4 regions of the Arthrobacter sp. W4I7 genome follow, and region 1 is predicted to be linked to each of the others. Evidence: riboswitches for the same ligand, from Rfam matches in the RefSeq annotation. Region 1 holds a riboswitch; each other region holds the start of a gene.
What was found. Region 1 has a riboswitch for S-adenosylmethionine ahead of QF047_RS13785 (homoserine O-acetyltransferase). Riboswitches for the same ligand answer to the same signal wherever they lie in the genome.

Region 2: another riboswitch for S-adenosylmethionine. It lies ahead of QF047_RS17765 (cobalamin-independent methionine synthase II family protein); the one in region 1 lies ahead of QF047_RS13785 (homoserine O-acetyltransferase).
Region 3: another riboswitch for S-adenosylmethionine. It lies ahead of QF047_RS00610 (DUF1737 domain-containing protein); the one in region 1 lies ahead of QF047_RS13785 (homoserine O-acetyltransferase).
Region 4: another riboswitch for S-adenosylmethionine. It lies ahead of QF047_RS06745 (aminotransferase class V-fold PLP-dependent enzyme); the one in region 1 lies ahead of QF047_RS13785 (homoserine O-acetyltransferase).

The regions. Positions count from the first base shown of each region.
Region 1 covers NZ_JAUSXU010000001.1:3,006,789-3,014,192, reverse strand. Annotated here, with positions in the region: gene QF047_RS13790 (bifunctional o-acetylhomoserine/o-acetylserine sulfhydrylase) at 1-1,134, shown strand, start outside; SAM riboswitch class IV at 1,245-1,360, shown strand; gene QF047_RS13785 (homoserine O-acetyltransferase) at 1,373-2,488, shown strand; gene QF047_RS13780 (hypothetical protein) at 2,544-3,098, opposite strand; gene QF047_RS13775 (winged helix DNA-binding domain-containing protein) at 3,131-4,354, opposite strand; gene QF047_RS13770 (SGNH/GDSL hydrolase family protein) at 4,412-5,209, opposite strand; gene QF047_RS13765 (alpha/beta hydrolase) at 5,359-6,009, shown strand; gene QF047_RS13760 (RNA-binding S4 domain-containing protein) at 6,080-6,307, opposite strand; gene QF047_RS13755 (DMT family transporter) at 6,340-7,362, shown strand.
Region 2 covers NZ_JAUSXU010000001.1:3,932,767-3,940,170, reverse strand. Annotated here, with positions in the region: gene fbaA (class II fructose-bisphosphate aldolase) at 1-344, shown strand, start outside; gene QF047_RS17775 (DUF3151 domain-containing protein) at 347-769, shown strand; gene QF047_RS17770 (uracil-DNA glycosylase) at 927-1,556, opposite strand; partial or broken gene QF047_RS17765 (cobalamin-independent methionine synthase II family protein) at 1,769-2,977, opposite strand; SAM riboswitch class I at 2,987-3,092, opposite strand; gene QF047_RS17760 (M14 family zinc carboxypeptidase) at 3,316-4,377, shown strand; gene QF047_RS17755 (adenylosuccinate synthase) at 4,634-5,923, shown strand; gene QF047_RS17750 (DUF1508 domain-containing protein) at 6,296-6,649, shown strand; gene QF047_RS17745 (RNA polymerase sigma factor) at 6,934-7,404, shown strand, end outside.
Region 3 covers NZ_JAUSXU010000001.1:137,724-145,127, reverse strand. Annotated here, with positions in the region: gene QF047_RS00635 (aminodeoxychorismate lyase) at 1-24, shown strand, start outside; gene QF047_RS00630 (pyridoxamine 5'-phosphate oxidase family protein) at 192-656, shown strand; gene QF047_RS00625 (TetR/AcrR family transcriptional regulator C-terminal domain-containing protein) at 677-1,387, opposite strand; gene QF047_RS00620 (hypothetical protein) at 1,621-1,875, shown strand; gene opgC (OpgC domain-containing protein) at 1,971-4,361, opposite strand; SAM riboswitch class IV at 4,715-4,829, shown strand; gene QF047_RS00610 (DUF1737 domain-containing protein) at 4,843-5,121, shown strand; gene QF047_RS00605 (rhodanese-like domain-containing protein) at 5,118-5,528, shown strand; gene QF047_RS00600 (O-succinylhomoserine sulfhydrylase) at 5,529-6,737, shown strand; gene QF047_RS00595 (DUF1905 domain-containing protein) at 6,950-7,252, opposite strand; gene QF047_RS00590 (HNH endonuclease signature motif containing protein) at 7,370-7,404, shown strand, end outside.
Region 4 covers NZ_JAUSXU010000001.1:1,460,138-1,467,541, reverse strand. Annotated here, with positions in the region: gene aroA (3-phosphoshikimate 1-carboxyvinyltransferase) at 1-58, shown strand, start outside; gene QF047_RS06755 (ribosome small subunit-dependent GTPase A) at 42-1,157, shown strand; gene hisN (histidinol-phosphatase) at 1,206-2,018, shown strand; SAM riboswitch class IV at 2,177-2,290, shown strand; gene QF047_RS06745 (aminotransferase class V-fold PLP-dependent enzyme) at 2,326-3,759, shown strand; gene QF047_RS06740 (class I SAM-dependent methyltransferase) at 3,815-4,573, shown strand; gene QF047_RS06735 (metal-dependent transcriptional regulator) at 4,603-5,316, shown strand; gene QF047_RS06730 (CrcB family protein) at 5,317-5,760, shown strand; gene QF047_RS06725 (CrcB family protein) at 5,757-6,188, shown strand; gene QF047_RS06720 (hypothetical protein) at 6,234-6,602, shown strand; gene QF047_RS06715 (hypothetical protein) at 6,683-6,820, shown strand; gene QF047_RS06710 (S1C family serine protease) at 6,824-7,404, opposite strand, start outside.

The DNA of each region.
Region 1 (7,404 bases):
GAAGCCGTGGAACAGCGGATCGCCAGCCTTGAAGGCGGCCTGGGGGCCTTGCTGCTCAGCTCCGGGCAGGCCGCAGAGACGTTTGCCATCCTGAACATCGCCGAGGCGGGGGACCACATCGTGGCCAGCCCCAGCCTCTACGGCGGCACCTACAACCTCTTCGCCCACACCCTGAAGAAGTTCGGCATCTCGGTCACTTTTGTGGCAGACCCGGACAACCTGGACCAGTGGCGTGACGCCGTCCAGCCCAACACCAAGCTCTTCTTCGGCGAGGTGGTTTCCAACCCGCGGCAGGACGTCCTGGACATCGAAGGAGTGTCCCAGGTTGCCCATGACGCCGGCGTGCCCCTGGTCGTGGACAACACCCTGTCCACCCCGTACTTGATCCGGCCGCTGGAATGGGGCGCAGACATCGTGGTGCACTCGGCCACCAAATACCTGGGCGGCCACGGTGCTGCCATCGCCGGCGTGATCGTGGACTCCGGAAAGTTCGACTTCGGCAAGGACCCGCAGAAGTTCCCCGGTTTCAACACCCCGGACCCCACCTACAACGGGCTGGTGTACGCCCGCGACCTCGGCGCCGACGGAGCGCTGGGCGCCAACCTGTCCTACATCCTCAAGGCCCGGGTCCAGTTGCTGCGCGACCTCGGTTCTGCGGTGTCGCCGTTCAACGCCTTCCTGATTGCCCAGGGACTGGAGACGCTGAGCCTGCGGGTGGAACGGCACGTGGCTAACGCCGTGGACGTTGCCCGGTGGCTGGAAGGAAGGGACGACGTCGAATCCGTCGCCTACGCCGGGCTGCCCTCCAGCCCCTGGTACGAGCGCGGCCGCAAGTACGGCCCGAAGGGTACCGGCGCCATCGTGTCGTTCAACCTGGCCGGCGGGGCCGAGGCCGGGAAGCGCTTCGTGGACGCCCTGGAGCTGCACTCCCACGTGGCAAACATCGGTGACGTCCGCTCCCTGGTGATCCATCCGGCGTCGACCACGCACAGCCAGCTCTCCCCGGAGCAGCAGGAAATTGCCGGCGTGACCCCCGGACTGGTGCGACTTTCGGTGGGAATCGAACACATCGATGACATCCTGGCGGACCTCGAAGCCGGTTTCAGGGCGGCCAAGGAGGCCAGCGGCGCTTGATCCGCGGGCAGGCGCCCTGATCCAGACGGCCACCAGCGGCGACAAGCCGGGAAGTCACAACCAGTCACACTCTTGGCGGGAGGCCGGGGCTGTTTCGTACACTCGATGCAGGTCATGAGTGCCAGTGACAGCCCCGGCTTGCTGGCCGGCAACCCTCCTACCGCGGTGGGGTGCCCCGGGTGAAGACCTGGCCTGCCGGTCAGACGACGGCAGGCAAGCGCGTAGAAGAGGTCTTGCCATGACGGTTACCGTCACCCGTACCACTGTTCCCGAGCATGGGATTGTCCGCTATGCCTCCATCGGGGGACTCAAGCTGGAAGCCGGCGGATACCTGCCGGATGTCACCCTGGCCTACGAGACCTGGGGCACGCTGAATGAGGACGGCAGCAATGCAGTCCTGATCGAGCACGCGCTCACCGGCAGCACCCACGTGACAAGGGGCGACACGGATGAGCCCGGTTGGTGGGAACAGCTCGCGGGACCGGGTGCGCCCGTGGACACCGACCAGTTCTTCGTCGTCTCAATCAACATTGTGGGCGGCTGCTACGGGTCCACCGGGCCGTCGTCGCCCGCACCTGACGGCAAACCCTGGGGCTCCCGGTTCCCGCTGGTGACCCTCCGGGACACCAGCGAGGCGGAGGCCCGGCTGGCGGACCAGCTGGGCATCAGCAGCTGGTTTGCCGTACTGGGCGGCTCGATGGGCGGCGCACGTGCGCTGGAATGGGCGGTGACATATCCGGAACGAGTGCAGCGCTGTGCCGTGATTTCCGTGGGGGCCGCGAGTACCGCCGAGCAGATCGCCTTCGCCCAGGCACAGACTCTCGCCATCCGCCAGGACGCTAACTTCAACGGCGGTGACTACTACGGCGGGCCATTGCCGGAGGATGGCCTGGCCCTGGCCCGGCGCATTGCCCACATCACGTACCGTTCGCCGCTGGAACTGGACGGACGCTTCGGCCGGGCACCGCAGGCCCCCGAATCGCCCTTCCAGGGCGGGCAGCTCGCGGCGCGCGGGCGCTACCAGGTGGAGAGCTACCTGGACCATCAGGGCACCAAGCTGGTCCAGCGCTTCGACGCCAACAGCTACATCGCCATCACCGAAGCGCTGATGAGCCACGACATCTGCCGTGGCCGAGGACCCCTCGAGCAAACCCTGTCCCGTGCCGATGCGCGGTTCTTCGTAGCCGCCGTGGATTCGGACCGGCTCTACTTCCCGTCCCAGTCCTTGGAGCTGGCCCGGGCCCTCCCCGGAGACGTGGACGTCCACTTCATCGAGGCGCCCATCGGTCACGACGGATTCCTCACGGAAATAGGCCAGCTGGGAAACCAGCTCCGGACAGGTTTCCTGGTCTGACGGCGGGCTGGTCTGACCGCTGCCTGGCCTGGCTGGTTCCTGGCCTGGCTGCTTCCTAGCCGTTCATGATCTCGCTGCGGCGGGCCATGTAATCCTCCATGGAGAGCTCGCCGTTGCTGTACTTCTGGTCCAGTTCCGCAAGCTTGCGCGCGCGGTAGCCCTGCGGGGCCGACGGCGGAGGGGGAGTGGCCGGGGCCGCGGGCTGCTGCGGGGCTTCTTCGGGCTGGCCGGGCAGGGGCTGTCCGTGCTGTCCGTAACCGGGCTGTCCGTAGCCGGGCTGGCCAAACGTCGGCTGCCCGTAGGGCGGGAACTGCTGGTCCATCGGCGGGACCGGCTGAACGGGCGGCAGCGGCGAGCCCGGGAGGGGCTGGGGCTGGTCAAGCTGCCGGAATCCGCCACCGAAGTAGTCCTGCTGGGTGAAACCGTCCCGGGGCTGGTTGCTCTGCGGGCCGTTGGAACCGGGGTACATGCCGCCGCCCGGGAACTGGTCCGGGTAGCGTCCCGAAAAGCTCTGCTCGTGGTTCCTGCGGGCCACGGACTTCCGGTACATCCGCATGGCCATCGGGACCAGGAACGACAAGACGATGATCCAGAAAAACAAGTTGCTCACGGTGCCGTGCCTCTCATTGGTGTCCTTCCAGCTTAAGCCCGGGCTTGCACGCGGACCGTGCGGAGCTCCATAAAGGCGCCATACCTATCCACGGCTTCCTGAACTGCCGCAGCCAGCGGAGAGCCGGGAGCGGCATCCGCAGAGGAGAGGCGGATGTCCAGTTCGCACCGGCCCGGAAGCAGCGTGTGCCGCCATGATCCGGCCATCCGCCCGTCCAGCAGCACCACATGCATGGGTTCGCCCTTGAACGGAAAGGCCGGCGCCCCGCCTCCCATGTAATGCCGCGTGGCGGAATAGCCCATCACATACTCGTCGTAGCACTGGATCAGGTCTATCCGCGGCCGGACTTCCGAAGCACCACCAACGCCAGCACCATCAGCGCCGGCGCCACCAGCACCAGCGCCGGCCCCGGCGGCGTCGAGGCTTCCCGCGTCCAGACTTCCGTCGTCACTCCCCGCATCGAAGTAGACAACGACGCCGTCAATCACCGTTTCGGCCAGGGCTTTGGAGTGCGCCTCGACAGTGAGTTGCAGGCCCTTGCGGACGTCCGTCATGGTCAGCCCGGACCAGTCGGCGCAGTCCTTGACCGTCGCCGGGCCCCGGCTGGTGAAATAGCGGCGGGCCAATTCGGCGAGTGCTTCAGGCCCGCCGGGCGCAGGTTCCGCCCCGACGGGCACCCGCTCGTCGAAAAGCGCATACGTCTGCTTCAACGCCCCGCCCGCGCTGCGCACGGGCCTGCCGCTCACCAGGACGCCGCTGATTTCGGCGTGCATGATCAGGTAGGCAAGCTGCAGGCCCTTGGCCGGGAACCCGGCGTCGTGAAGGCTCGCGGCGAGGCCTTCCCGGGACAGGTGGTTCCCGCCCGCAACCGCGCCGGCCAGGACCTCGTCACTCCGGGCGGCAACGGCTGCATCGATGCCGGTGTGCCGGTACGTGGCGGCATTGGCTTGCTCGAGCCGCGGTGCGGAAAGCGCCAGAAGCCAGCGGAGATCATCCCGGTGGACAAAATGCCAAGTGGGCCGGAGGATATGCGTCCGCAGGATCCGCCCGTCTGCCACGGACTGCTCGATGTCCGCCGCGGTAACGGCTGGTGCAGCTGCGGCTGACACGCGCTGCGCCAAACTCCACCGGGCGTAGGTGAACTCCTGCGCTTGCACGGCGAGCAGCGCCCGCAGGGCTGTCTCCGGGGATGCGGCGCCGGGGTCGCGGAGCAGCTGCGACCGCAGCCGCCGCCGCGCCACCTGCTCCGGTTCCATGCACAACCCCTTGAAACTACTCAGCTGCCCGCACAGGCCGTCACCACAATCACTCTGCTAGCGCCGGGCAGCCTCGGTGGTCCCGAGCGGACCCTCGCCGGAACCCAACGGAACGCCCGGGCCGAACACAGGTCCCGGCGTCGGCCGCTTTGCGCTGATCCCGTCACCCGAGGACTGGTGCCGCAGCCGGCGCAGCACCCAGGGCACAAAGTACTCGCGCGCCCAGACGAGGTCCCCGGAGCGTGCCTCGCGCCAGGTCTGCGGCGGCAGTGGCTTGGGCTGCAGCGGCTTCAGCGTGTGCTCCACATTCAGTGCATCCAGGACCATGGCCGCGATGGTGTGGTGGCCCAGCGGCGAGAAGTGAAGCCGGTCCACGTCCCACATTTGGGGGTCGCTGAGCTGGCGCAGGGACCACATATCGGCGATGATCGCGTCGTGCCGCGCAGCAACCGTCCGCAGGTTCTCGTTATAGATGGCCACCTTGCTGCGGATCCTGCCCAGTACCGAGGAACCCGTGTCCGGGCCGTTGAAGAGGACCACGGTGGCGCCGCCCAGAGCCAGGAGCTGGACCACGGAATCGAGTTTCTCGGCCAGGGCGTCGGGGTCGCCGCCCGGGCGGAGCAGGTCGTTGCCTCCGGCGGAGAGGGTCACCAGGTCCGGCTTCAGCGCCAGGCACGGGGCCAGTTGTTGGTCCACCACTTGTTGGACCAACCGGCCACGCACCGCAAGGTTCGCATAGGCAAAGTCGGGCTTGGTGCGGCTGAGTTCCTCCGCCACCCTGTCGGCCCAGCCGCGGTAGCCGCCGGGGCTTGAGGGCTCGGGGTCGCCGATGCCCTCGGTAAAGGAATCGCCCATTGCCACGTACCGGGTCCAGGGGTGGGATCCGGCAGGGGCAGCGGCCGTCTGAAAGGTACTCGCGTCAGTCACGGTCCTATCCTGCCTTCCGTTTCGGAAGCTACGCGAACGTAGGTTGTTACCTTCGGGTAACTGTAAGAATGGAAACCATGACTGAAGCCGAAGTATTTCCTGCCCCTGTTGTTTTGTGGTCCCATCCCGAGGACCAGCGCGACGGCAAGCCGCTGCTGGTGCTGCTGCACGGCTACGGCGCCAACGAACAGGATCTGCTCAGCCTGGCCGACCTGCTTCCGGATGACTTCGCAGTCGCTTCCGTCCGGGCTCCGATCGCCATGGGCCCCGGCTTCACCTGGTTCCCGCTCACGGCGTCCATCGATTATTCCCTGGACCGGGTGAAGGCAGCTTCGTCGTTTGTGCTCGACTGGATCGACACCATCAAGGCGGGGCACCCCTCGGTGACCCTGCTCGGCTTTTCGATGGGCATGGCCATGGCCACCACGCTCCTGCGGCAGCGGCCCACGGACTTCGCAGCCGTCGTCGGCCTGTCAGGTTTTGTGGTGGATGCCGGGGACGATCCCAGCTTCAGGGACTCCGAACTGGACGGCACCGTCCCACTGTTCTGGGGCCGCGACCAGCAGGACCCCGTCATCACGCCGGACAAGATCGAATACACCATGGGCTGGGTCCGCCGGCACGTTAATCTCACCAAGGTGCTGTACACGGGCATGTGGCACGGGATCAACCAGCAGGAGATCGGGCACGTGGCCGAGTTCCTCACGCATGAGGTGCTGAAGAAGTAGGAGTACGACGGCGGGCGGCACCGTGTGCTGCCAGGCCTTCCGGGCGTGGGGGGGCGGGCGAGGCAGCCGGTCAGGCCTCCGGCGCGACGACTTTCACCGTCTGGTTGTTCACCGTAACCGTGTCCCCGTTGTGCAGCTGGCGGCCGCGGCGGTCGTCAATTTCCCCGTTGACCTTAACGAGCCCGTTTTTGATCAGCTCCGCCGCCTCCACGCCGTCCTCCACGAGGTTGGCGAGCTTCAGGAGCTGGCCAAGGCGGATCATACTGTCGCGGATGGGGACCTCTTCAACGTTGCTCATGAAGCAATAATGCCTGACGTAATGTGGATGCAATGACCTCCTCCCACCGCCTGCCCCTGCTCGCAGGCCTGCCGCTGGCGGTGGGCTCGGGCCTTGCCATTCCAGTCCAGGGCCGCATCAACGGTGCGCTGGGCGCCCGGTTGAACGACGGCATCGCCGCGTCCGTGGTGAGTTTCAGCACAGGCCTCCTGGTGATGATCCTCATCTCGCTGCTCCTGCCGCGGGGCCGCGCCGGGCTGGTGGGCATCCTTCCCGCTGTCCGGAACAGGGCTTTTCCCCGGGTCTACGTCCTCGCCGGCGGCATCGGCGCACTCTTCGTCTTCGCCCAGTCCTTCACCGTGGGCCTCCTCGGCGTTGCCCTCTTCACCGTGGCCACCGTCACCGGCCAGACCGTTAGCGGACTGCTGGTTGACCGGCTGGGGATCGGGCCCGCCGGCAAGAAATCGGTCACCGGGATCCGGATCATTGGCTGCCTGCTGACCATAGCGGCCGTCGCCTGGGCCGTTTCGCCCCGCTTCACCGGAGCTGCGGGCGGCACGGGAGCCGCCGGTGCCGCCGGTGCACCCGACGCCGGCCCGTCCGCCTTGCTTCTTCCGCTCCTGCTGCCCGTGCTGGCAGGCTTCCTGATGAGCTTCCAGCAGGCCATGAACGGGACGGCCACTGTCCATTACGGCACTCCCATTGCCGCCACCCTGGTCAATTTTGTTGCCGGCTGCCTGGTGCTCTGGACCGCCTACGGCATCAAACTGGCGGTGGCCGGGCCGGGCAGCCCGCTGCCGGGGGAGTGGTGGTACTACGTGGGCGGCCCGATGGGCTGTGTGTTCATCGGCCTGGGCGCGCTGCTGGTCCGCAGCCTGGGCGTGCTGGTCACAGGGCTGGGCATGATCGCCGGCCAGCTGCTCGGCTCGCTGGCACTGGATGTGATCCTGCCCGCGCCTGGAACGGTGGTGGCGCCGGCCACCGTGCTGGGAACCATCCTGACACTGGCCGCCATCGTCCTGGCAACCCTGCCCTGGCCGCGGGGAGCGTTCCGAAGACAGGCACCGGTAGGCTAGGACACGCAGCTTTCACGCATCTTTCCTTCATCCGCCCCTCCC
Region 2 (7,404 bases), 930 kb from region 1:
TCCTCAAGGACATCCAGGCCCAGGTTGGCGCCAAGATCGGCAAGGACAGCCCGTTCGACCTCGTGTTCCACGGCGGCTCCGGCTCCTCCGACCAGGAAATCGCGGACGCCGTCTCCTACGGCACCATCAAGATGAACATCGACACCGACACCCAGTACGCCTACACGCGTCCAGTGGCGGATCACATGTTCCGCAACTACGACGGCGTGCTCAAGGTCGACGGCGAAGTGGGCAACAAAAAGACCTACGATCCCCGCGTCTGGGGCGCATCCGCGGAAGCAGGACTGGCTGCCCGGGTGGTCGAGGCCACCAAGCAGCTCGGTTCAGCCGGAAAGACCTTCTAGGAATGTCCGACGAGTTCCGCCGTAACCTGATGGGCCCCGAGCCCACGCTCCTGCCTGCCGAGACCGAGGTCAACCAGCAGCTGGAAGCGGGCCAGGAAGCCCTGGACCTCGTGGCGAAGCACCCGACGTCCTCATTGCTGTGGGCTGTTCTTGCCGAGGAGGCCTGGGCCGAGGGACGCACCATCGATTCCTACGCCTACTCCCGTGTGGGCTATCACCGCGGGCTGGACTCGCTGCGCCGCAACGGCTGGCGCGGCGTGGGGCCCATTCCCTGGGAGCACGAGCCCAACCGCGGCTTCCTGCGGGCGCTGTATTCCCTTGGCCGGGCATCCGCAGCCATCGGTGAGGCCGAGGAGCCGGAGCGGATCGAGAAATTCCTGAACGACTCCGACCCTGCGGCGAAAGCCGCCATCGAAGCAAAGTAGCAAAGAGGACGACGGCGGGCGGTCACCTTTTCGAAAAGGTGACCGCCCGCCGTCGTTCCCTAAGTGGCGTTGGATTGAGTTCTGGTGGTTGGGCTTGTCGAAACCTGGATTTCGACAAGCTCAATCACCGGAGATCGCGAACTCAATCACCCTGTGGCTATGCCTTCTGGAGCCCTGTGCGCGCCATGGCGTCGGCGTAGGCCACACGCATGGCCTCGAGGTATTCCTCCTGGCGGGCGGGTGAACCGGCGAAGGCGCGGCCGCTGAGGGATCGCACTTTGTAGGTCTTCAGGCCGCGGCGCCAGAGCAGCGGAACTTCGGTCTTCAGCAGCAGGTTCGCCAGGCGGTTGGCCTCTGTGCCGTGCGCTACGATCACTGAAGCGCGGGGGACCAGGGCCAGGAATTTGAGCAGCGGCTTCAGGCCGGCGGACACCTGATCCGGGGTGAACTTTCCGTTCGGCTCCCCGGGGATATGCCACGGGTGGACGTTCCACGGCATCACGAACTCCGGCCGAAGCCCCAGCTTCCACTGGATACCGAGCATCCGCGTTGCGGCGTCAGCGTCCCCGGCCGTGATGAAACCGGACTTGTCGGCCTCGCCGATGTTCGAGTACAGGCTGATGATGCGGCACTCGTCGACGTCGTGCATCGGGTCAACGTAGGGTACTGCCGTGCCGGGCTTGGCCTCCTGCAGGGAATCGCACAGTTCGTTGACGGCGGCAACATTGGGTTCGTAGCGGCGGCTCAGAAGCTGCTCATGGAATGATTCGGGTGCCAGGGCGGTCATGTAGGGCTGGGTCTCCTGCGGGGATTGGTGTTGCGCCACCGCGAAAATGGGCGCACTGTGGCGCAACACATCCGAGGTGGTTGAAATGGGGTGGGCCGATTCCTGGTCGGCCTTTCCCAGTTTAGCAAGCCCCGGGAAACGAAACGCCGGTCCCGTGCACCCGGCTGAAAAGGGTGCCCGGGACCGGCGGGGGTCCGACGCGCTGTTATGGCCTACCAGAGGCGCTTGGTGGCCCGGCGGGCACCCTCGCCCAGTGCTTCCAGCTTGGCGAATGCGATCTGCGGGTGCACCCTGCCGCCCAGGCCGCAGTCGGTGGACGCGATGACGTTCTCCCGGCCCACCACCTCTGCGAAGCGGACGATCCGATCCGCCACCAGGTCCGGGTGCTCCACCACATTGGTGGCGTGTGAGACCACGCCGGGAATGATGACCTTGCCCTCAGGGAGCCCGGCGTCTTCCCAGACGCGCCATTCGTGTTCGTGCCGGACATTGGCGGCCTCAAAGGAGTAGCCGCCGGCATTAATCTGCAGTACGGACCCGATGATGTCCGCGAAGGGAATATCCGTGGTGTGCGGGCCGTGCCAGGATCCCCAGCAGACGTGCAGCCGGATCTGTTCCTGGGGCAGGTCACGCAGCGCCCAGTTGGTGGCCTCCACGCGCAGCTGGATGAACTTCAGGTAGTCATCAAGAGCCGGCTCAGGGTTGATCTGGTCCCAGCTTTAGGCGAGTGAAGGATCATCGAGCTGGACCGTGAGTCCGGCATCGATAATGGCCTTGTATTCCTCGCGCATGGCGTCGGCACAGGCGTACAGCAGTTCCTCGTCGGTCTTGTAGTACTCATTGGCAACCCGTGCACAGGACCCGGGGGAGAGCGAGGCCACAAAGCCCTCGGACAGTCCCGCGGCGGCCAGCCCGCTCTTCAGGTTCTTGACGTCGGAGGCCACCAGGCCGTGCCCGGTGTAGGTGAGGGGCCCGGCAATCTTGGGCTGGGAAACGCTCTTGCGGTGGGCCAGGATGCCGGCGGACGGGTCATTGTAGGCATCGTTGAACTTCTGCCGGTCACGACGGTCCGGGAAGGAAGTCAGGACAATGTTCCCGGGGGAGGATCGGCGTATCTGGGTATCAGCCCAACGGTCCACGTCCGTCGCTTCGAGGCCACCAAGCCGGGAGAAGGAGTAGTTCCACCAAGCCCCGTAGTCAACCGAGCTGGACATCGCGTGCCCATATTCGCCGTCATTGGCGATATCGATGCCCAAGTCCTTCTGGCGCTGCACCACGTCCGCCACTGATGCTTCCAGCAGGTCAAGGAACCGAGGGGTGATGCCCTCCTGCTCCTTGGCGGCGTTGGCTGCTATGAGTTCAGGGGTGCGAGGCAAAGACCCTGCATGGGTGACGCGGATGTGGTCTGTGTTCAGGGACACTGGAATTCCTTTCCATCGGTCCTGGCAGTAGCACCTTCGCGGCAGGGGGTACCTGCACTTAGCGGGGTTGCTGCGGCGTCAACGATCCAGGTCTCTCGGCCGCTCCGGATGGTTCACTCTCACTTAATTCCAAGACTTTCCCGGGAGCAAATCCGGTTCGGATTGTTTCGGCGGAAAGCAGGCGTGGCGCCTGCTTTCCAAATCGCTATAACTGCATGCAAGTTCCTGTTATATCCATTGACAGGTCTCGTTTAGCTTGGTTGGCTCTTGTCACAGGCCGCAATGGGGGACATGGCGGCCTGAACGCACCCCAATGCACTCGAAAGAGGTAACGCACCGTGAGAAAAGCCCTGGCAACTTTCAGGACCCTTGCCGTTTCCGGAGCCCTGGCGCTGGCAGCAGTGGCGGCGCCCGCGCCGGCGATGGCCGTAGGCGAAGGCCCCAACTACGACGGCAATGGCCAGATCACCACATCGAAGCTGGCCACCTACGACGAGATGGTCTCCTTCCTCAAAGACCAGGACACCCGCCAGCCGGCCATGGAGCTGGAGGTCATCGGGCAGACGGTGAAGGGCCGCGACATCCACCTGGTCAAGTACATCTCGGACCCGGCCAAACCCACCATCCTTTACCTGACGCAGCAGCACGGCAACGAACAGCTGACTACCGAGGGTGCCCTGGAATTCGTCAAGCACCTTGGCACCGGCAAGTCAGGGGATGTCCTGGACGGCGTCAACATCCTTATCGTTCCCATGCTGAATGCGGACGGGGCCATGGGTGACGTGAACTTCTCCCTGGCGGACTACCAGGCCAAGGGCGGCCGCAACATGACCCGGTACAACGCCGAAGAGGTGGACCTCAACCGTGACCACGTGGACAAAGTCCAGCCGGAAACCCAGGCGCTCCATAACAACGTGATGCGCAAGTACCGGATCGACTACATGATCGACCTGCACCACCAGGGCACCCGCAGCCAACGTGACGGAGAACTCGTCTCCGGCTCCATCCTCTACCCCACCACCCCGTACGCCGATCCTGCAGTTGTGGAGAAGTCCAAGCAGCTGGGCGCGGTGGTGTTCCACAACGTCGACTCCACCGGCTGGGGCCACCTGGGCAAGTACGTGGGCGGCAGCGCCGAAACCATCAGCCGCAACGGCATCGCGGTGGAATACGGCATCGCAACCCTGCTGTTTGAGATGCGGGGCATGTCGGACCACTACCTGGACGGATATGCCCTGGGGCTCCGGAGCAACGGGTACCTGATCAAGCAGACAGTGACCACCCTGACGGCCACGGCCGAAGCCATCGCTGACGGATCAATTGCCGACGCCGACACCTCCTTCTGGGACAGCCTCGCCACCCAGACCTCCCGCCCGGGCGAGGAAGCTGAGGACGAGTAGTAACCGCTGACAGTCCGCCGCGGTCCCCCGGCATGGGTGCTTTACCCTGCAAGAAGGACCGCGGCGGCCCAACGAGTGGACAAAGTCCCTCATCCGCTAAACTTGGGTGGTAAGAGCCCCGGAACTCTTGCATCGCTGTGCTGCCCCGCGGACCAGCGAAGGCCGGTCCATTCGGGGCATTCTCATGAACGGCGCTGAACCAGGCCAGCCACGAAGTAGCCGGCCCGGACAGCCCGAACGAATGGGGGAGGATCCCATGCCAGCAATTGTGATCGTAGGAGCCCAATGGGGCGACGAAGGAAAAGGCAAGGCGACCGACCTGCTGGGCGGCCGCGTTGATTACGTCGTCAAGCCCAACGGCGGCAACAACGCCGGGCACACCGTCGTCGTAGGCGGTGAAAAATACGAACTCAAGCTGCTTCCGGCAGGCATCCTCAGCCCCAATGCGGTACCCATCATCGGCAACGGCTGCGTGGTCAACCTCGAGGCACTCTTCCAGGAGATCGACGGCCTCCAGGCCCGCGGCGCCGACACCTCAAAGCTTCGCGTCTCGGCCAACGCCCACCTCGTGGCGCCTTACCACCAGGTGCTGGACAAGGTGACGGAGCGCTTCCTCGGCAGCCGCGCCATCGGCACCACCGGCCGCGGCATCGGCCCGGCCTACATGGACAAGGTGGCCCGCCTGGGCATCCGCGTCCAGGACGTCTTTGACGAGTCGATCCTGCGCCAGAAGGTGGAAGGCTCGCTGCGGCAGAAGAACGAGCTCCTGGTCAAGATCTACAACCGCCGCGGTGTGGTGGTGGACGAAATCGTGGAGTACTTCCTGTCCTTCGCCGAGCGGCTCCGCCCGCTGGTCATCGACAGCACCCTGGTCCTGAACACCGCCCTGGATGAGGGCAAGGTAGTGCTCATGGAAGGCGGCCAGGCCACGTTCCTGGACGTTGACCACGGCACCTACCCGTTCGTCACCTCCTCCAACCCCACGGCCGGCGGCGCCTCGGTGGGATCCGGCATTGGCCCCACCCGCATTTCCCGCTCCATCGGCATCATCAAGGCGTACACCACGCGCGTCGGTGCCGGCCCGTTCCCCACGGAGCTGTTCGACGAAATGGGCGTGTACCTGCAGAAGACCGGCGGCGAGTTCGGCGTCAACACCGGCCGGCCGCGCCGCTGCGGCTGGTACGACGCCGTCCTGGCCCGCCACGCCTCCCGGGTCAACGGCTTCACGGACTACTTCGTCACCAAGCTGGACGTGCTCACCGGCATCGAGCAGATCCCCGTGTGCGTGGCCTATGACGTGGATGGCGTCCGCCACGACGAGATGCCCATGACGCAGACCGAGTTCCACCACGCAGTGCCCATTTTCGAGTACTTCGAGGGCTGGACCGAGGACATCACCGGCGCGCGCAACCTGGCGGACCTGCCGGAGAACGCCCGCAACTACGTGCTGGCCCTGGAAAAGCTGTCCGGGACCCGCTTCTCCGCCATCGGAGTTGGCCCGGACCGCGACCAGACCATCGTGGTCAACGACCTCATCAACGACTGACATGTGGGCCCACGCCTGCGCCCACGCTACCGAGGGGCCCCGATCGAGCTTGCGAGATTGGGGAGGTAGCAGGGAGGCTTCCCTGGCCGAGCTTGCGAGGCTAGGGAGCGGGTGGGGACGACGCCGGCGGGTCACCTTCACAGGGCGGCCCGCCGTTTGCGTTATCCAGGGAAACTTAAGGCAATTTACACAGCGTTAACGCCGTAGGTCTTGCGGCGCTGCACGCCTACCGGCGAGACTCTTTGTTACACCGGTGACTTGATCACCAAATCGTTCGACCAGACCCGCGGGATTGAGGGGCAGTGATGCGCCCGGACCGGCCGGTGGCAATGGCGCCTCCGGACAAGGACCCGCAGAACGGAAGGATTTGTTATGGCCGGAAAGTTCGAAGCGTTTGTTGACCAGGATTCTTTTTTCAGGTTCCGCCTCCTTGCCCCGGACGGCACCATCATGGCCGTCTCCGGCCCCTTTGACAGCAAATCCTCCCTCGCAGCCGGCATCACCGCCGTCAGGGAGTGCGCAGGAACGGGACTCGTGACCGATCTCTGCCCCGCGGGTACGGCGGCGCGTCAGGCACCTGCTGCAGTTCCGGCGTCGGCCGCTGCAACCGTCCAGGATGACTGTGACGACCGGCGCGTACCCGCCAACACACACACTTCCAGCCTTTCCCCCGGGCCGCGGCGGCAGGGAAGCCGGCCACGCTGGATCACCGCAGCCGCCCGCTGAACCGGGCCGCGAAAATTCCTTAAAAGTTTTTGGGCCTGGGCGTAACCCTTAGGGTGCCCCGGGCGATTACCTTTATGTAGCGCCGGTCTGGAACTTGTCCCCCATCACGTTCCAGGCCGGCTCTTTCACTTTCGGGCGGAAAGGCATGTGCTGCTGCAGCATCGCGTGGCGCATCCGGACAGTGGTTACCGAGGGGTAAAGTGATCCCGGGAAAAGGCACTTCCGAGGTTCGGTTCCTGCCTCTCCCGCCCAACAGCCTCTCTTTGACTGAAAGCACTACGTCTGTGACTGATGCACTGACAGGCCTGGCCCCGGGGGACCAGGCCACCGGGTCTTCCGGTTTCAGCGCGGTGTACCGGACGTATGCATCACAGGTCCTGGGATATCTCACCGCCCGGGGCGTCGAGGATCCGGAGGCGGCAATGCAGGAAGTGTTCCTGTCCGTCCTGCCGCGGCTTGGCACCATCCATGGCGGTTCCGCCGGGCTCCGGACGTTCATCTTCTCCGTGGCCCACGCCCGGATGGTGGATGACCAGCGGCGCCAGAGCCGCACGCCCGCGAAGCTGCCGTTCGAGCCCGGGCTGGGCCAGCGGGAAGATCCGTCGGCCGAGGCGGAAGCGCTGGAACGCATATCCCCGCAGGAGGTCCTGGATCTGCTGGACGGGTTGCCCCGGGACCAGCGCGAGGTCCTGGTGCTGCGCCTCGTGGCCGGACTCACGGTGGAGCAGTCAGCTGATGCCATGGGAAAGAGCTCC
Region 3 (7,404 bases), 2.9 Mb from region 1:
GAACTGTTCGCCGGCATTCAATAAACTCCAGGACTTTCAGGACGGTCCGGCGGAATACTCGAAGCGCTCCAGGACCGCGCTGCCGCCGCCCGCGCTGACACCGATCACGCGGCCGGTAAATCCCCCGGCAAGCAGGCATTCAGCGGGCAAGGCATAGTCACCGGACGAAGATTGGCCTTAGTGTGTGGTTCATGACTTCTGACGCGGGACCTGCCGGGAAACTGTCCTTTGATGAATGCTGGGAACTTCTCGAAGGTGACACCCTGGGCCGGCTCGGCTTGACGGTGGACGGACACCCCGAAATTTTCCCGGTCAACTATGTGGTGCACCGCCGGAGCATTGTCTTCAGGACGTCCGGCGTCACCAAGCTGTGGAATGCCAAGGCGGAACGCCCGGCGGTCCTAGAGATCGACGGCTACGACCCCCACACCGAAGAGGCATGGAGCGTAGTGGTGCGCGGGGACACGGACATCATCGAGGACCAGGCTGACAAGGATGCCGTGGACAGCCTGGGGCTGGAGCCGTGGCAGCCGGGCGAGAAAGCCCACTACATCAGGTTGACAGCCCGGGCACTGACGGGCCGCCGCTTCAAGGTGAACAAACCGGACATCTGGAACACCCGCACCACAGACCGGCGCCGCGCTTCTTTCGAGTAGCTGCTGCCCGCTCCGGGGTGCTAGGCGGGCGAAGCGGCCGGGTGCTCTGAGAGCTGCGCTTCAAGCCCGGACAGCAGGATGGTCAGTCCCTGGTCCAGCTCTGTCTCGCCGTCGTATTCTGAAAGGTCCGGAGCCAATGCCCTCAGCCGGGGGAACTCTTTGGCGGGCAGCCGGTGCAGGCCGAGCCGCAGCAGTGCTTCGTTTTCTTCCGGATCCACCACATATTCCTGCAGTTCGTTCAGGATGTGGCCGTAGAGGAAGCCGTAGTAGGCGCGGTAGACGTGCAGGGCACCGGCGGGGTTGAACCCTGCCCCGATCAGCAGGGAGAGGATCTGTTCCAGCGGACGCAAGGTGCCCAGCGGCCTCAGCCCCAGTGGGGTGGAGAGGGGCCTGGTGACCAGCAGCGGCACCACATTGGGGTGCTGGAGCGCGAGCAGCCGCAGGTTGTGGGCGATGCTGCGGAGCTGTTCTTTCCAGTCTGGGTCCTCGGGATGGATGGGGAGCTGGTTGAGGACCAGTTCGGACACTCCGTCAAGCAATGCTGCCCGGTTCTCCGCGTAGCGGTAGAGGCTCATGGGGTCACGGCCCAGTTCCTGGCCCAAACGGCGCATTGTCAGCGCATCCAGGCCTTCAGCGTCCACCAGTTCAAGCGCTTTGGCCAGCACCAGTTCACGGCTGAGCGGAGCCTTCCGGCCGCGTTCTTCGGTGCGTGAGGGCTTCGGGGAGGACATGTGTTTACCGTTCTGGAGCCGTCAGCAAGTGGGGTGCCCGAAGGTAATTCCAGACGCTTGCCGTATTTGTAGTCTACGGGTAAAGTCTACAGCGTAGACAAGCTGTTAGCGCCATCTTGCACCCATCGATTCCCGAAGATTCGATTAACGCTCCATTGCCTTGTGCAGGCTTTGAGGTTCCCGCTGCTGTAGCCGAACGGCGGCACCCACGCACCTAGCGAAGGGACGCCGTCATGGCACATTCGCAGTTCGACACTTTCCTCCAGGAAGCCACCCAGCTGGATAAGGCCTACGATCACAGCCTCGACGACGACCGGCTTTACGGCCTGTACACCAGCTGGTGCTTCATCAACCAGCAGACGCCCGGCCAGGAGTCCGTTTTCTGGGCAGCCATGAAACACCGTATGCCGGCGGGCCACAACGGCCTGCGCATGAAGGGCCCGGCAGCCGCCGACTACATCCTGACAAGCTACCCCGGCCTCGTTTAGGGTCTGGCACATAAAAAGGCGTGAAGCGCTTCCCGGCAGGAAGCGCTTCACGCCTTTTCGTTTTTTCAGCTCTGTATCCTTCTCCGACTGTCGCCTCAGGTCGGAATGATCCGGAAGAGGAACCGCGTCCGGACCATCACCCACAGGAGCCCCAGGACAAGCGCGCAGGCCGCCGTATTAATCCAAATGTCGCCTTGGCGCAGCGCCGGGATGTTGGCGATCACCGCGATCAGCACCACGTGGATGATGAAGACGTACAGGGTTGCCCGGCCCAGGGGAATCAGGAACCAGCCCAGGGCGCGGGCCACCGGTTTCCAGTAGGCCGTGAGGAATGCGTAGGCGGCCACCACCAGCACCAGGACGTTGAGGAGCCGGCCCGGGGCCAGATAAGTGCGGCCGAAGAAGAGGTCATACATGGTCCGGTACGCCGTGTCCGGAACAATCGCGAGCCGCATATCAAAGGCGTTGGCCAGGTACGGGTTGCCCCAGGACAGGAACGCGAAAGCGAAGGCGGCCGCAGTGCAGGCGGCCACTGCCCAGGTGTGGTCAGTTAGCCACGAAACAATGCGGTGGCGGTGGAACCCCGCCACCAGGCCGATCACGAAAAGGACCTGCCACACCAGCAGCGGGAAAGAGTCCTCGAACTGCGAGGGCAGGATCCGGAACCGGGTGGCCGCGCCCACTGCGTACACGGCCAGCGTGGCGCCGAGCACCCATACTGCCTTGCCGCGGTTGAGTGCGGCAAGGATCAGCGGGCTGACGAGCAGCAGCACCACGTACAGGCCCATCACGTTGAACTGCCACGGGCCGAACTGCAGCAGCAGGATGGCCGGCAGGACCTGCGGCGGTACGGGGAACTGGAACAGCGATTCCATTCCGGCGTAGAGGTCGTAGGTCCGGCCGGCGCCGTTGTGCCCCGCCCCGCCGGTTCCCTGGTCAACGTAGGTGGTCAGTGCATCACTCTGGAACAGGGGCAGCAGCGAGATCAGGAAGACGCCGATCAGCACCGCCAGCGCCGTCAGGTAAAGCTTCCCCGCACGGCGGGAGGTCAGGTCCACCACCGTCCCAAAGTCCCGGTTGACCCGCGGCCTGTACACCATGCCCACCACCAGCCCCGAGAAGAGGACAAAAAGTTCGGCCCCGGAAACGAAACCCACCGCCTCCTGGGTGAGCAGCTGGAACAGTGACATCATGCCCAGGTGGTTTACCACCACAAACACAATGGCCATGCCCCTCAGCAGGTCCACCCGCGAATCCCTGCTGGAGGGATCGGTGTAGCCCCAGGCTGTTGCGGCATTGACCCGCCGGGGGATTTGCCACAGCGCCACCAGGAGGATGATCAGTGCCGCTCCCACGGTCCAGGCAGCCGCCCCGGCGACGGTGTTGGCGCGGACGTATCCGCTGCCGGCACCGATTTCGGTGGCAGGACCGGTCACCATGGGGGAAGCCTCGAGCCGATCCAGGGCGGCAGCAGCAACCGCAGGGTTCCCGGTGAGCAGCCAGTCGATGCTGGCCACCCCGGTGTCCCTGGTGCTTGTCCGCTCATCCCAGACCACTGCCGCCGTGCTGGCGAAGTCCGTGGACGTGGCAGCATCCAGGACCTGGTCCCACCAGCCCACCTTGATGTCCACGTCCGAAGCGCCGCCGGAGGCCGGGCTGTAGAACGCGGAGGTCTGCAGCAGGAACGGCTTGTCCTTCCCTGACGCATAAGTCCCGTAGAAGTCTTCCCCGTCGGAGGCCGTGAGCATCTCCTGGAGTTCGTTCTGCCGGGGAACGGTGTTGACCGCCGCGCCGCCGGCAGTGTCGTCGTGGAAAGCGGTCAGGCCCACCCAGTCCACGGCATCGTCCCCCGGATAGTACGGGGCGTAGGCCGCATCGGAGCCGTTCCACACGCCGTCACCGTTGGTATCGAGCAGGGCGAAGCCATCGCTGCCCGGCACAGGGGCGTTCCGGTGCCGGTCGAACGGGTAGTCCTTCCCCAGGTACGGCTCCCACACCATCGGTGGTCGGATGCCATCGGCATCTTCAAAGGCTGCGGCGACGGCCTGGAAGGCGGACCGGTAAGCGGCGGGCTGCTGGCCCCATTCCACCCAGCTGGCATTCATGTCGGGGGCAAAGCGGATCAGCACATGGCCCTTGAAGTCCGCTGTCAGCCTCCGCACGTCGCCGGCGAATGATGCGGCAGCTTCAGCGGTAACCTGGTCAAGCGGAACGCTGGGCTTCACCGTGAGCATCGCATGGGCGCCCTGCATCCCGGACTGCTCCAGGAAGCCCCGGATGTCGTTCTCCTCCGATCCACGGAAGGGCAACGCGATGTCGTGCCCGAAAAGCGCCGGCGACGCGCCGAACCTCTCCGTAAAACCGGCCGCCGTGTCCTCGCCCCATTCGAGGACAGCGCCCAGCAGCGGTTTGCCCTCACCCGGGAAGGTGTCGGCAGCACGGGCGGCTCCGGCGGGCAGCACCACTGCCAGGAGGGCAATCGTCACCGCGGCAAGAAGGGCAGCACCCCTTCGGACAGCCGACTGGCGGGTATGTTGTCCCCGGAAATTTTGCCAATGGAGTTGCGTGGGACGGCTCTCCAGCGCGGCGGCTCGTGGCGTGCTGATGGGGACCCCCAGGAATTTTGCTCCGACGGCGCGGCGGCGCCCTGACAAGAACCCTATCTGGCGTGGAAAGCCGCGGCGGGCGTCGGTCGGCTTCGCTGCCCGTGGCGGTTCCCGCCGTCGTACGTTCCAGGAACCGCCGCGCAATCACCCAAGCTGCTTCAGCGGCGCTTCAGTTACGGAACATGACGACGACGGCGGTGCGGCCCCGCGCGCCAAGTGTTACGTTTTTGGGGAGTAATGAGTACCGGTGCCAAGCCCTGACTGGCCGGTCGGCAACCCTCCTTCCGCGGCGGGGTGCCTCAGGTGAATACTCGGCATATCGACCGATTCGAGCTGCAAGCGTGAGAGAAGGAGATCCGTCATGTCTGACGCACCTGCCCCTGAAGAGAAATTGTCCTACCGCCTCATCAGCGGGCCGGATGACCGTGCGTTCTGTGAGCGGATCTCGGCCGCGCTGGCAGAGGGGTATGTGCTGCATGGAAGCCCCGCAGCAACCTTCAACGGCAGCAGCGTCATTGTGGCCCAGGCTGTAGTCCTGCCGGCCGCCATCGCGTCCGCGGATGCCGCCGTCGCCACTGCCGTTGATGACCTTGAAGCAGCCAGCGAAGACCTCGAGTTCGACGGCGAGGGCCACGCATGAGCTATGCAGGAGACCTCACCCCCCAGGAAGCCTGGGACAAGCTGCAGCAGGGCGCCATCCTCGTGGACGTGCGCACCGAGGGCGAATGGGCCCACATCGGCATCCCCGACACAAAGGCCACGGACAATGATCCGCTGTTCATCCAGTGGACCTTCCCGGGCGGCATTCCCAACCCTGATTTCATCAAGGACCTGAGCCTGCAGGCCCCCGACAATCCTTCAACTGAGCTGCTCTTCCTCTGCCGCTCCGGGCAGCGTTCCATCGCTGCCGCAACCGCCGCCACGCAGGCCGGCTTCACCTCCTACAACGTGCTGGAGGGCTTCGAAGGCGAGCCGGACCGCTATGGAGAGCGCACCGTCAACGGCTGGAAAAACCGCGGCCTGCCAACCAACCTGGGAAAGAACTAAGTGACCTTCAACGAAGACGCCGCCGGCTGGAGCCCCGACACCCAGGCCGTCCGCGGCGGGCTGGACCGCACCAACTTCCAGGAAACCAGCGAGGCTGTGTTCCTGAACTCCGGCTTTGTGTACGAATCCGCCGCCGCTGCCGAACGGGCCTTCACCGGTGAGGACGAACGCTTCGTCTACTCCCGCTACGGCAACCCCTCCGTTGCTACATTCCAGGAGCGGCTCCGCCTCCTGGAGGGCACCGAAGCGTGCTTTGCGACGGCGTCCGGCATGTCCGCAGTTTTCACCGCCCTGGGTGCCTTGCTGGCTGCCGGCGACAGGGTGGTTGCCGCCCGCTCGCTCTTTGGCTCCTGCTTCGTGATCCTCAACGAGATCCTGCCGCGGTGGGGCGTGGAGACCGTATTCGTGGACGGCCCGGACCTGGACCAGTGGCGCGAAGCCCTGTCCCAGCCCACCACCGCCGTGTTCTTCGAGTCGCCGTCAAATCCCATGCAGGAAATCGTGGACATTGCGGCGGTGAGCGAACTCGCCCACGCCGCAGGTGCCACCGTCGTCGTCGACAACGTCTTTGCCACTCCCCTGCTGCAGCGTTGCGGCCAGTTCGGCGCCGACGTCATTGTCTACTCGGGTACCAAGCACATCGACGGCCAGGGCAGGGTCCTGGGCGGCGCCATCCTGGGCACCAAGGAATTCATCGAAGGCCCGGTCAAGCAGCTCATGCGGCACACCGGCCCGTCGCTGTCCGCCTTCAACGCGTGGGTCCTCACCAAGGGCCTCGAGACCATGGCCTTGCGCGTCAACCACTCCTCCGCCTCCGCGCTGCGGATCGCCGAGTGGCTGGAGCAGCAGCCGGCCGTGAGCTGGATCAAGTACCCGCTGCTGAAGTCGCACCCGCAGTACGAGCTCGCCGCAAAGCAGATGAAGGCGGGCGGCACGGTGCTCACCCTTGAACTTGCCCCTTCCGGCGGCCGCTCGGGCAAGGAGGCCGCCTTTGCGCTGCTGGATGCCTTGCGGATCATCGACATCTCGAACAACCTGGGCGATTCCAAGTCCCTGATCACCCACCCTGCCACCACCACGCACCGGGCGATGGGACCTGAGGGCCGCGCGGCCATTGGCCTGAGCGATGGAGTTGTTCGGCTCTCGGTGGGGCTTGAGGACCTGGACGACCTGATTGGCGACTTGGAACAGGCACTCAAGCAGATTTAGCGCTGGCTGGGGCGGGGCGGGTTCCACGCGTCCTGGCTCCGCTCCGGCACCGCTGGGTCCGCTGGGTCCGCTGGCTCCGCTCCGGCACCGGGACCATTTGCCGCTTGCTGCTCCTTCGTCGCTCTGACGCAAGCTACACAAATGACCCCGGCACCCTCGCCGGATCTCTGCGACTGTATCGGGAATCGGCGGGTGTTCCCGCTATCCAGGCCTCAGAGGCCGTCGAGGGAAAGGTGGACGGTTACTTCGTCGCCTTCGTCGATTTTGGCTTTGTCCCTAACGCCCTTCTTCACGGGTAGCAGGTACGAGCTGCTTTTGTTGTCCCGGAAGAGCGAAGTCTGCCAGGAGTGTCCGCCGATCTCGGCCTTGACTTTGATCGAGCCGAACGCCTTGCTGGACCCTGCAGTTTGAACGCGCACATCGTCCGCGATCTCTGCCGGCAGGGTCAGGAAGTGCCAACCGGCCTCGCCGGGATACAGCCACAATGCTGCTTTGAAAGAATACGACGCCGTCACGCGCCGAGTATGGCACTTTCGGGCCCTACATATAAAGCGGCCAAAAAGTTCTGCAGTTTTTCCCACCGGCCGGCCCACCGCACCTAAAATGTCAGACCCCCGTTAGAAGATGTTTCTATGGGAAACGGCGCGGGCACAGTGGCGGTGATGGA
Region 4 (7,404 bases), 1.5 Mb from region 1:
CCAAACGGGCCCCATCGGCGCCGCGGCGGAAGGTTCCACCGGTGGCCCGGAGCACTGACTCCTGGGACGAGTCGGATGTCCGCATCCGGCCCAGCAAAAAAGGTTCCAGGCCCCGCACCAAGGACCGGCCGAGCCACGACGACGCCGTCACCGGCCGCATCGTCACTGTTGACCGCGGCCGGTACACGGCAGTGGTGGGTGAAGACTCCGGCAACGAGCGCGTTGTCATCGCCGCCAGGGCACGCGAGCTGCGCCGGAACCCCGTGGTGGCCGGCGATTTTGTGTCGCTCGTGGGTGACGTTTCCGGCGACCCCAACACGCTGGCCCGGCTGGTAAAAATCCAGGACCGCAGGACCCTCCTTCGGCGCAGCGCCGACGATACCGATCCTGTGGAGCGGGCAGTGGTGGCCAACGCCGACCAGCTGGTGATCGTAGTGGCTGCCGCGAACCCGGAGCCGCGCACCGGCTTCATCGACCGTGCCCTGGTGGCTGCGTATGACGCCGGGATCGAGCCGATCCTGCTGGTCACCAAGGCGGACGTCAAGGATCCGGCGGAGCTGTTGGCAAACTACACGCACCTGGACTTCCCCGTAATCATCAGCCGGACGGCGGATTCCAGCGCTTCGGGCATCGACGCCCGCTCCGATGACGGATTGTCGGCCCGCCTTGACAGCAAAGCGGTGGCAGAACTGCGGGACTTCCTGGACGGCAAGGTCACCGTGATGCTCGGCCATTCCGGCGTGGGCAAGTCCACCATGGTCAACGCCCTCACCGGGGCCGAGCGTGCCACCGGCGGGGTCAACGCCGTGACCGGACGCGGGCGCCACACGTCATCGTCCGCCCTGGCGCTGAGGCTTGCGGATGCACCGCCGGGCAGCTGGATCATCGACACCCCAGGCATCCGCTCCTTCGGCCTGGCCCACGTGGACCCGGACCGGATCCTGCGCTCCTTCCCGGACCTCTCCCCCGGCACCGAAGACTGCGAACGGGGCTGCAAGCACACCGCCAATGCCGTGAACTGCGGCCTGGATGCCTGGGTGGCCGGCGGACATGCCGGCGCCACCGGGGAAGCCAGGCTGGCCTCCCTGCGGCGGCTCCTCGGCACCGATCCCCGCATGGAGGCCCAGGAGGCCAAGGAGCTTGGCAGCGTCAACTGACAACGCCGATCTCCCAGCAGAACCGCGCGCAGACGGTAGTTTGGAACCATGATCCAACCCGCTTCAAGCTACAACGATGACCTGCGCCTGGCCCATGTCCTGGCCGACTCCGTGGATGACCAGACCATGAGCCGCTTCAAGGCCCTGGACCTGCAGGTGGAGACCAAGCCTGACCTGACGCCGGTTACGGACGCGGACAAGGCCGCCGAAGAAGCCATCCGCGGCCAGCTGTCCCGTTCCCGCCCGCGCGACGCCGTGCTCGGCGAGGAGTTCGGCAGTACCGGCCACGGCTCGCGGCGCTGGATCATCGACCCCATCGACGGCACCAAGAACTTTGTCCGCGGCGTCCCGGTCTGGGCCACCCTGATTGCACTGGTGGACGAGGGCGAGCCCGTGGTCGGCGTGGTCAGTGCACCGGCCCTGGGCAAGCGCTGGTGGGCTGCCAAGGACATGGGCGCCTACATGGGCCGTTCCCTCGCCGCGGCCACGCGGCTGCGGGTATCCAACGTCTCCAAGCTCTCCGATGCTTCCCTGTCCTACTCCAGCCTTGGCGGCTGGAAGGAGCGCGGCAGCCTTGACAACTTTCTGGGCCTCACCGAGGACGTGTGGCGGACCCGGGCGTACGGCGACTTCTGGTCCTACTGCATGGTGGCCGAAGGCTCAGTGGACATCGCCTGCGAACCTGAACTGAACCTTTACGACATGGCCGCTCTAGTGCCGATCGTGGTGGAAGCCGGGGGGCGATTCACGTCCCTGGAAGGCGAAGACGGTCCCTTCGGCGGCAACGCGCTGGCCACCAATTCCATCCTGCACTCCGAGGTGCTGCGCAGGTTGAACCCGGACCTGGACGACCTCCTGTAAGGCAGGTTACCGAAGAATCAGCGGCGGGCGCCTCCACGAGGAGGCGCCCGCCGTCGTTTCTTCGGTAAAAGAAGCCCTTCTCCGCCGGCGCGTAACAAAGCGCTTAACATTTATGCCGGCTTCAAACCTTCCCGCCCCATGTTCTACGCTCTTAAGCAGGTCACGAGTGCCAGCGCGAAACCCCGGTTTGCTGGCCGGCAACCCTCCAACCGCGGTGGGGTGCCCCGGGTGACGACCAGGCCGGTCCGGAGCGGATGCGGCAAGCGCGGATTCCCGGCTGTGGGAGTCCTTTTGAAGTGAGGTCTCTGTGACAACTGCCACCGTCTCCCCCAATGCCACTGCCGGTTCCGTTATTCTCCAGCCTGGAACCACCTTCGATGCCCGCCGCGCCGCCGCCGGCCGTCCGCTTGCTGCCGTCACCGGCGCCGAGATCCAGGCGCCGCTGATCCATGGCGGCCATGTCCGCTACGCAAACCTTGACTACGGCGCGTCCGCTCCCGCCCTCTCGGTGGTCTCGGCGTACCTCAACGAGATCCTGCCGTTCTACGCGAGCGTCCACCGCGGCGCGGGTTACGCGTCCCAGATCAGCACCTCGGTCTACGAAAACGCACGCGACATCGTCCGCGGGTTCGTGGGCGGCCGTCCGGACGACTCCGTGATCTTCACCCGGAACACCACCGATTCGCTCAACCTGCTGGCCGGCTGCCTGCCCGCAACAGACGGGCGCCCCGACGGCGACGTCCTCTACCTGGACATCGAGCACCACGCCAACCTCCTGCCGTGGCAGGGCGTCCCGCACCGCAGCATCGTTGCCGCCGACACCATCGCCGGCACCATCGAAGCCGTCCGGGCGGAACTGGAGCAGGGCGGCGTGAGCCTGCTCGCCGTCACCGGCGCGTCCAACGTCACCGGTGAGATCCTTCCCATCCGCGCCCTGGCCGCGCTCGCCCACGAACACGGCGCGCGGATCGTGGTGGACGCCGCCCAGCTGGCCCCGCACCGCCGCGTGGACATCGCCGCGGACGACGTCGACTACCTCGCCTTCTCCGGCCACAAGCTCTACGCACCGTTCGGTTCCGGCGTGCTCGTGGGGCGGGCGGACTGGCTCGACGCCGGAACGCCGCACCTCGCCGGCGGCGGCGCCGTCAAGGAGGCAAGGCTCGACGGCGTCAGCTGGGCCACCGGCCCGGCACGCCATGAGGGCGGCTCACCGAACGTCCTGGGCGCGGCCACGCTGGCCCGCGCCACCCAGGTGATCGCCGGGCTGGACCAGGAACAGTGGCACGCCCACGAATCCGCCATCCGGTCCTTCCTGGTGGAAGGCCTGCAGGACATCGACGGTGTGACCGTCCACCAGATCTTCAAGGACACAAATCCGGATACGGACACCATTGGCGTGGTCAACTTTTCTGTGGAAGGCTACGACGCCGGGCTGGTGGCGGCCTACCTGTCCGCCGAGCACGGCGTGGGCCTGCGCGACGGCCGCTTCTGCGCCCACCCGCTACTGAAGCGCCTGGGCCTGCCCTCCGGTTCCCTCCGCGCCAGCTTCGGCGTCGGCTCCCGCCTCGAGGACGCCGAACGGCTCCTTGCCGGCATTGCAGCGCTGCGCAGCAACGGGCTGGGCTGGGACTACGTGGTGGACGCCGGGCGCTGGGTTCCTGCGAACGACACCCGGACCTACCCGCACTGGGCGCCGAACACCCCGGGCACCGCCGGCGCCGCTCCCTGCATCGATGACTAAGCACGTGCGGTAAATTCGGAGGATACCCAAGGGCATCAATCGAAGGAGGCCACACGTGGTACGGGGTGGCCCCAAATTGGATCACGGGCGTCGCCGGGAGCTCGGCCAGAGCTTCCAGGACGGCGGCGAGCATTACCAGCAGGTCCGGCCGGGCTACCCGGAAGAATCAGCGCAATGGCTGGTCCCCGCTGGAGCCCGCGATGCACTCGACGCCGGTGCAGGCACCGGCAAGTTCACGGAGCTCCTGCTCGGGATGGGACTGTCCGTCACCGCCGTGGACCCGTCCGGGGATATGCTCGAACAGTTACGCGCGCACTACCCCGCGGCCGCGGCTGTCCAGGCCACCGCGGAGGCGACGGGCCTGCCCGCGGCGGCCTTCGACGTCGTCAGCGTTGCCCAGGCCTGGCACTGGTGTGACACCCTGGCTGCCAGCACCGAACTGGCGCGCGTCCTGCGTCCGTATGGAACGCTGGGCCTGATCTGGAACCAGCTGGACACCTCGGTGCCCTGGGTTCACCGGCTTTCCCGGATCATGCATGCCGGAGATGTGTACAAGCCAGGCTTCCGGCCCCAGGTGGGCCCGGAGTTCCGGGACCTTGAGGGCCACGTAACGCATTGGCAGGACCGCGTCACCACCACCGGCCTCGTGGAGCTGACGAAGTCCCGGAGCTACTATCTGCGGGCCGGCGAAACCACGCGCGCAAAGGTGCTGGCCAACCTTGACTGGTACCTGCGCGAGCACCTGGGCCACAGCGTGGATGAGGAGCTTGAGCTGCCTTATCTCACGCTGACCTGGCGGGCCATCAAAGCATAACGGGGACGGTCAACGGGTAGGCTGGAGCTGTGAAGACCAGCGCGCCCTCCTCCTCCATCGAGGATTACGTCAAGGTCATCTACTCGTTCACCGAATGGCAGGACAAGCCCATCACGTCCTCCCAGCTCGCCCAGCGCCTCGGGGTGGCCAATTCCTCGGTGTCCGAAATGGTCCGGAAGTTGAAGGACCAGGGCCTGGTGGACCATAAACCCTACAGCGCCATTACGCTCACGGACCAGGGTATCCGGCTGGCCCTTTCCATGGTGCGCCGCCACCGCCTGATCGAGACCTATCTCGTCCAACAGCTGGGCTACCGCTGGGACGAGGTCCACGACGAGGCCGAACTGCTCGAGCACGCCGTCTCCGACACGTTCATCGAACGCGTTGCAGCGAAACTCGGAGACCCGCAGCGTGACCCCCACGGCGATCCGATTCCCACGGCCGACGGGAAAGTCCTGATGCCCCGGGCGCACCTGATGGGCGAACTGGACCAGGGGCACACCGGCAGGATCACCCGTATCAGCGACGAAAACCCCGACCTGCTCCGCTACCTTTCCGCGGAGGAGATAGACCTCGACGCCGAAGTGGAGATCGTGGGCCGCAAGCCGTTCGGCGGGGCCCTGGTGGTCCGGATCAGGAACTCGGGCAGGACCAGGGACTACGATCTGGCCGATGAGATTACCTCTGCACTGTGGGTGCACAGCGATCACCCACACCCCGGCTGCCTGCTCGGAGACAGCTGAATGGCGCCTGCGGGCATACCGCCGGCGCGTGCCTGGTGTGCTGTTGCCGTTGGTGGCCTGATCGGGACTGAGCTGCGGTACGGACTGGGACTGGCGTTTCCGGATTTTCCGGGGTCCATGCCGTGGGCCACGCTGGGGATCAACGTGGGTGGAAGCTTTGTCCTGGCGTTGCTGACTACGGTGTGGATGGCACGGCCGCACACCGCGTTCTGGCTTCGCGCGGGCCTCGGCCCCGGACTCCTGGGATCCTTCACGACATTCTCGGCCGTGGTGTTCGCGGTGGACCAGCTGGCGCGGGCGGGCTCGCACTTCATCTGGATCACCTACCTGGCCCTGTCGTTGCTGCTGGGGCTGGCCGCGGCCGGTGCGGGGTGGCGGGCCGGGAAGGTTGTGGCGGGCTGGGTGGACGGGCGCAGTGGCGGCCGGTTTGGGGGGCGGCCATGACGGCGGCTGCGCTGGTGGGAGTGTTCGGAGTTGCCGGTGCACTGCTCCGTTTTGCCGTGGACAGCTGGTTCGCGCATCACACATCGATCCGTTCTGCCCGCGGCGTTGAGAACCGTCACTCTGGAATCCATGGCAGCAGAAACAGGAAACGGTTGCACTGGCCTTGGGCCACGCTGTTCGTGAACGTCACAGGGTGCTTCATTATCGGCGCTGCCCACGCCATGACCCTCAAACTCGGGGTGGCCCCGGAATGGCAGGCTGCGCTGGCCACCGGTCTGGCCGGCGGCCTCACAACTTTTAGTTCCTGGACCACGGCAACGGTGCGGCTGCTCAGTGAAGCACGGTTCGGATCCGCGGCATTGAATGTTGCCGCCAATCTGGTCCTTGGTTTTGGCGCGGCTGCGGCAGGACTTGCATTGGCCGGTTAAGGGTTGCGGCGGGCGATTTGGCGGGCTCCCGTATCGTGGATGGTGATGATTAGCAGACGTGACGCGGCCATTGCCCTGGATGTACCGATGGAAATGGCACAGCGCCATGGCCTTCCAAAGTGGATGACCGAGGCGGAACTCGGGGAGATCCTGGACAACCCGCCGCCGTGGCTGGTCCAGTCCCGCGCCAACCGGACAGGGAAGCGCCCGGTCTGGGTGCATTTGGAGTGCGCTGTCTGCGGTTATGAGGAAGCGGCGCGCCCCAAGAAATGGTGGCCGGAGTTTACGTATGTGGTGTGTGAGCACCACAGCCCCGCGGACGTTCCGCCACTGCGCCCGGGGTACGTCCGCGGCGAGTTCGACGGCGTCGGTACACGTTTTGTGGGCATCGCGGACGTGCCAGCCCCGGACTGATTCAGGCATTACATTCAGCGCGGAACAGGCGTAATTTACGAAGTGGGACACAGCCGTCCCCGTGTCGCAAGGAGTACGCCATGCCGGACAAGTCACCACATCAGCAGCTGAACAAGAAGCCCGTTAAATCCATCAAGGAAAAACGCGCCGAGAAGAAGGCGAAAGCCCCGCTCGAAGGCGCCCAGGATCCGGTAGCGCACCTGAAGAAGCGCCGGTAACGGTCACCCGTTTCCGTTTGCAGGCATTTCTTCCGGCACGGCCACAAGGTCCATTTCCTGGCCGTCCCTCAGCACGCGGACCCGCAGCGGCTGGCCAATCGCATCAGCGAACAGCAGCTTCTGCAGGCTTTCAGCGTTGCTGACGGGGCGGCTTCCGGCTGTCAGGATGATATCGCCCGCCAGCAGGCCGGAGCGGCCGGCAGGCGATCCCGCCAGCACTTCCACCACCCTGAGTCCCTCGCGTTGCCCCGTCCTGATCACCGCGCTCGCACTGAGCCTGATCGGTGTGCTGACAACGCCGAGGTAAGCCCTCCTGACGCGGCCGTCCTTCAGCAGTGCCGAGATGATCCGGCGCGTGGTGGAGTTGATGGGTACTGCCAGTCCCAGCCCAGCGCCGGCCACGGCGGTATTAATTCCCACGATCCGCCCACGGAAATCGGCCAGGGCGCCGCCGGAGCTGCCGGCATTGAGCGCCGCATCGGTCTGGATGACGTCCTCGATCACCCGCCGGTTGCCGCCTGACCACACCGGGATGGCCCGGCCCAGGCCGCTGACCACCCCTGCGGTCACCGACCCAGCCAAGC